2 regions of the Citrobacter telavivensis genome follow, and region 1 is predicted to be linked to the other one. Evidence: predicted binding sites of a transcription regulator. Region 1 holds the regulator's gene; the other holds the start of a gene.
What was found. The regulator LexA, encoded in region 1, represses DNA repair genes until DNA is damaged. The targets are predictions, from matches to a motif close to TNCTGTATGTACATACAGNA.
Positions count from the first base shown of each region.

Region 2: a site for LexA is predicted at 1,364-1,383, ahead of rmuC (DNA recombination protein RmuC). Genes of this name have one in related genera too.

Region 1 covers NZ_JBGUBF010000006.1:64,235-67,393, reverse strand. Annotated here, with positions in the region: gene dinF (MATE family efflux transporter DinF) at 1-1,303, opposite strand, end outside; gene lexA (transcriptional repressor LexA) at 1,388-1,996, opposite strand; gene ACERJC_RS20245 (diacylglycerol kinase) at 2,120-2,488, opposite strand; gene plsB (glycerol-3-phosphate 1-O-acyltransferase PlsB) at 2,659-3,159, shown strand, end outside.
Region 2 covers NZ_JBGUBF010000010.1:16,771-19,929, forward strand. Annotated here, with positions in the region: gene rmuC (DNA recombination protein RmuC) at 1-1,320, opposite strand, end outside; gene udp (uridine phosphorylase) at 1,472-2,233, opposite strand; gene ACERJC_RS23095 (dienelactone hydrolase family protein) at 2,494-3,159, shown strand, end outside.

The DNA of each region.
Region 1 (3,159 bases):
CGTTTCGCCAGTGACGCCGCCAGATCCAGGCTAATGACAGCCCACGCAGCGCCAGAAATACCGCCAACGCCAGCCATAAACCGTGATTACCCAACACGGGTAGCGCGAATAGCGTCAGCGCAAACCCGGCGGCGGCCACCGCCATGCTGTTGCGCATTTCAGCCGCCCGCGTTGCGCCGATAAACATGCCATCCAGCAGATAGCACCAGACGCCGACCAGAGGCAAAATCGCCTGCCAGAGCAGGTAGCGATCGGCCAGTTGTTGGATTTGCGGTAGTGATGTCAGCAGCGCAACGATCGGTTCGCCGGCGAGTAAATAAACCAGTGAAAACAGCAGCGCGACGATACCAGACTGACGGCACGCGGCACGCCAGACTTCCAGTAACTGACTGCCGTCGCGGGCACCATAGGCCTGACCGGAATGCGCCTCCACGGCGTAAGCAAAGCCATCCAGCGCATAGGCCGTAAACGTCAGCAGCGTCATCAATACGGCGTTAACGGCGATGATATCGCTGCCCAGTCTGGCCCCCAGCACGGTGATAGCGCCAAAGCAGAGTTGCAGCAGCAGTGAACGCAGCATGATGTCGCGATTGAGCGCCAGAAGACGACGAATGTTTCCCCGCCAGGCCTGTTTGAGCATAACGAGGGAGACGCCACGCAGGTGCAACACCTTGCGCACCATCAGCAAACCGATCAGCAGCGTCGCATATTCCGCGATCACCGTCGCCAGCGCGGCCCCTTGCACGTTCATGTGCAACCCCATCACCAGCCAGAGGTCGAGCACAATATTCAGGATATTGCCGACAATCAGCAGGATCACCGGCGCACGCGCGTACTGTACGCCCAGTAACCAACCGAGCAGTACCAAATTCGCCAGCGATGCCGGGGCGCTCAGCCAGCGAATGGCCAGAAACCGTCTTGCCTGTTCCAGCACCGCTTCGCTACCACCCACAATGTGCAGCGCCAGATCGATAATCGGTGTACGAAAGAGCGCAATCACTGCCCCTGCGCCCAACGCCAGGATCAGCGGTTGCACCAGAGCCCGCGCCAGCGCCTGAGGATTCTTCGCACCGAACGCCTGCGCCGTCAACCCGGTCGTGCTCATGCGTAAAAAGAGCAGGAGCATGAACAGAAAACTGGTTGCCGTCGCCCCCACCGCCACCCCGCCGAGATACACGGGGCTGTCCAGGTGACCAATGACCGCCGTATCCACCAGTCCCAACAGCGGAACGGTGATATTGGAGAAAATCATCGGTAAGGCGAGACGCCAGAGCGCTTTGTCAGCAGAAGCAAAAAACGGCATGGAGCGAGCCTGAGAAGAGGTTATAACGAGAGTGGTGAGAGTGCCGGATGGCGGCGTAAACGCCTCATCCGGCCTACAGGAATACTACAGCCATTCACCGTTACGGATGACGCCAACGGCCAATCCTTCGATGGTGAAATTCTGTTCGCGAAGGTCAACCAGGATAGGTTTAAATTCGCTGTTTTCAGGCAGCAACTCAACTTTGTTGCCCTGTTTTTTCAAGCGTTTGACCGTCACTTCGTCGTCGATACGCGCCACAACCACCTGGCCATTACGCACATCCTGGGTTTTGTGTACCGCCAACAAATCGCCATCCATAATGCCGATATCTTTCATCGACATTCCGCTGACGCGCAGCAGGAAATCGGCATTCGGCTTAAACAAAGACGGATCCACCTGATAATGGCCTTCAATGTGCTGCTGCGCCAGCAAGGGTTCGCCCGCCGCAACACGACCGATGAGTGGTAAACCCTCTTCTTCTTCCTGCAGCAGTCGAATGCCGCGAGAAGCGCCGGAGACGATTTCAATTGCTCCTTTACGCGCCAGCGCTTTCAGGTGTTCTTCAGCCGCGTTTGGGGAACGGAACCCCAAACGCTGTGCGATCTCTGCACGCGTCGGTGGCATACCTGTCTGGCTGATGTGATCCCGAATGAGATCAAACACCTCTTGTTGCCTGGCCGTTAACGCTTTCATTCCGCCCCCTGGGTGTATATACAGTTATGCTGTGAGTATATACAGCTAAAGGTGATTTTGGAACCACAAACTGCACATTCAACAGCAGATTTAACTTGTTATGGAATCAGGGTCGAAAAAACCTTAGCGAAAATGTGTCCACAGCAGGATGCCCCAGGTGATCAGCGCCACAATGATAGAGAGCAGCACCGCCGCCGAGCCCATATCTTTTGCGCGACCAGAGAGTTCGTGATAGTCAGAACCAATACGGTCCACCACGGCCTCGATGGCGCTGTTCAGGATTTCAACAATCATGACCAGCATGACGGAGCCAATCAACAGCACGCGCGTAATGGCATCCACATCCAGCCAACAGGCGATAGCCACGGCCAGCAAAACCGCCACGCTCTCCTGACGGAACGCGGCCTCGTTAATCCACGCGGCGCGAAAACCTTTCCAGGAATAGCCTGCGGCTTTGATAATTCGGGTGAATCCAGTGGTATTATTAGCCATTAAAAGAACCTTTTTGCATTATTGGCGTCAATGACATTGTCTTGTTAACTCATGTGATTCGAGTTAAGGCAACGCGGCGCGAAGTATGACGGGATACACCAGAAATTCACATGACTTTCTGATATCCTTGCAACGCAATTGCATTATTAACCAGAGGCTTTACATCGTTTATGTCCGGCTGGCCACGAATTTACTACAAAATCCTGAATTTACCATTAAGCGTACTGGTAAAAAGCAAGTCTATTCCGGCAGATCCTGCCCCGGAGTTAGGACTCGATACCTCTCGTCCAATTATGTACGTTTTACCGTACAACTCCAAAGCGGACTTGCTGACGCTGCGCGCGCAATGCCTGGCGCACGATCTCCCCGACCCATTAGAGCCGCTGGAGATCGATGGCACGCAGTTACCGCGCTATGTGTTCATTCACGGCGGACCGCGGGTGTTCACCTATTACACGCCGAAAGAAGAGTCCATTAAGCTGTTCCATAACTATCTCGACCTGCATCGCAGCAATCCGGATCTGGATGTGCAAATGGTGCCGGTGTCGGTGATGTTTGGACGCTCACCGGGTCGCGAGAAGGGTGAGGTTAACCCGCCGCTGCGTATGCTTAACGGCATCCAGAAATTCGTTGCCGTCTCCTGGCTGGGTCGCGACAGCTTTGTCCGTTTC
Region 2 (3,159 bases), on a different contig from region 1:
CGCCAGTTCAGGATTAATCTCGCGCTTAATTTCGACTCCTAAGCCGCGAAACGCTTCGGCCTGCGCCAGCACGTTACCACGTCCCGACGAGAGTTTTTTCATCGCCTGACGATAGTTATCTTGCGCTTTATCCAGGCTCTGCCCGATGGCGGACATATCATCGACAAAGAGGCGCATTTTGTCATAGAGCTTGCTCGCACGGTCTGCAATCTGTTGCGCATTACGACTTTGATGTTCGTAGCGCCACAGATTCGCAATGGTCCGCAACGCCACCAGTAATGTCGTTGGGCTGACCAGCATAATATTATTTTTAAGCGCCTCGGTAATCAGTTCAGGCTGTCGGTCAAGCGCCAACAGAAAAGCAGGCTCCACAGGGATAAACATCAGCACGTAATCCAGGGTGCGCAGCCCCGGAAGTTGCTGGTAATCCTTACGTCCCAGCAGACGAATATGGTTACGCACCGAGGCAATGTGCTCCTGGAGCGCGTTTTCGCGGGTGTCGTCATCTTGCGCGTTAAAATAGCGCTCATAGGCCACCAGCGTCATTTTGGCGTCGATCACCACATCTTTGCCCTGCGGCAAACGCACGATCACGTCAGGCTGCATACGGGAACGGACGTCATTTTCGATGCTGACCTGCGTTTCGTACTCGTACCCTTCGCGCAGTCCGGACGCCTCCAGCACACGGGTGAGCACCACCTCGCCCCAGTTCCCCTGCGTTTTGTTGTCGCCTTTTAGCGCACGCGTCAGGTTGACCGCTTCCTGGGTCATTTGCGCATTAAGCTGTTGGAGATTACGGATTTCATGCGCCAGGGTGTGACGCTCGCGCGCTTCCTGACCAAAGCTCTCCTGGACCTGGCGACGGAAACCGTCCAGTTGTTCTCGCAGCGGCGTCAGCAGACCGTTCAGGCTCTGTCGGTTTTGCTCATCAACCCGGCGATTGCTCTGTTCAAAGATTCGGTTCGCCAGGTTTTCAAACTGTTCGCTCAGACGCTGCTCGCTGTTGATCATCTGGCGGATTTTATCTTCCGCATGCTGCTGCGTCGCTTCCATCCGCGTAGTCACTTCACGCAGATCCGCTTCCAGCGAGGTGTTAATACTGCGCAGGCTACGTAATTCGTTATTGAGCAACTCGCACTCATCGCGCCAGTGTTCGCTTTGGGCTATTTGTTGTTTTGCTGCGCTTAATGCCGCAACCATCTCTTCACGTTCAGCGAATTGCTCGGCTTTCTGTTGGGCATGCTGATAGCTGGCCAGCAGCCAGCCAAGCGCAATACCCACCAGCGCAATAACCGCATAAATGATGATTGAGATATCCAAAATGCCTCCTGACGCCATACATCACCCGCACAAAATAGAATTGTGCTGTATAAACGTCCAGTTTTAAAGAACTTTCCTGCGAGGCGCTACGCAAATAATCGCGTAAAAGCAAAAGGCCGAACGCGTCGGCCTTTTATGGAAGGGAAGAGGATTAGATCAGACGACGCGCCGCTTCCACCACGATTTTCACCGCATGGCTTTCGGTCTGTTTCATCGTCTCAGCATTCGGGATCTCCTGCTGAGTACGGTTAACGATCACGCCCGCAACCATCCCGGCGCGCAGGCCCTGGCTTGCGCACATGGTCAGCAGCGTGGCGGACTCCATTTCGTAGTTCATTACGCCCATTGACTGCCACTCTTCCATAGAACCTTTGAAACGACGCACCACACGACCGGAGAAGGTGTCGTAGCGTTCCTGGCCTGGGTAGAAGGTGTCTGAAGAAGCGGTCACGCCCACATGAGTGGTGGCACCGATGGATTTTGCCGCTTCAACCAGCGCGGTGGTGCATTCAAAGTCAGCGACTGCCGGGTACTCCATCGGCGCAAAATGCAGGCTCGCGCCATCCAGACGAACGGACGCCGTGGTGACCAGCACATCGCCGACATTAATATGCGGCTGAATGGCGCCGGTGGTGCCAATTCGCAGGAAGGTACGAATGCCCAACTGAGCCAGTTCTTCCACCGCAATAGAGGTAGACGGGCCGCCGATACCGGTCGAGCAGACAATGACGGCTTTACCGTCCAGTTCTGCACGCCAGGTGGTGAATTCACGGTGAGATGCCAGCTTAACCGGCTTCTCCATCAGCGCGGCGATCTTTTCCACACGTTCCGGATCGCCAGGGACGATAGCCAGCGTAGCCCCTTGTAAATCGTTCTTGGTGAGGCCGAGATGAAAAACGTCAGACCTGGACATATAAAACTCCTCTGTGATTCGGTTTTTGTCAGAAGAAGCAAAAAGACACTTTACCGAAGGACTTAAGATATTTTCGTGACCCTCATCACCATGAAACAAATCAGTTGCATAAACTTACCGATAAATAGTGATTCAAATCACATTAACGGCCCGATTTTTTCTTTCTCCGCACAAAAAGCGAGCCGTTTGAGGCAGTGTGAATGGTTAAAGGCTGTCTATAGTTAATAGTGCGCTATTTTTCTAAGGGTACGGAGAATACCATGACATCAACACAACAAACCGGTTTTGCACCTGCAGCATCCCCGATTGCCTCTACCTCAGTTCATACCCCGGACGACACTATTGTCGCGGGCATTACGTCGATCCCTTCCCAGGGTGACGACATGCCGGCGTATCACGCGCGCCCGAAAAAGAGCGATGGCCCTCTGCCTGTGGTCATTGTAGTGCAGGAAATCTTTGGCGTGCATGAACATATCCGCGACGTCTGCCGTCGCCTGGCGCTGGACGGGTATCTGGCTATCGCGCCAGAACTCTATTTCCGCGAGGGCGATCCGAATGATTTCGCCGATATTCCCACCCTGCTCAGCGGTCTGGTGGCGAAAGTGCCGGATTCTCAGGTACTGGCCGATCTGGATCACGTTGCCAGTTGGGCGTCCCGTAACGGTGGGGATGTTCATCGCCTGATGATCACCGGCTTTTGTTGGGGCGGACGTATTGCCTGGCTGTACGCGGCGCATAACCCGCAGTTGAAAGCCGCAGTGGCCTGGTATGGAAAGCTGGTGGGTGATAAGTCGTTGAATTCGCCGAAGCATCCTGTCGATGTGGCGACCGATCTGAACGCCCCGGTGCTGGGTCTGTACGGCGGTCAGGATAACAGTATTTCGCAGGAAAGCGTGGAGACCATGCGCCAGGCGCTACGCGCCGCT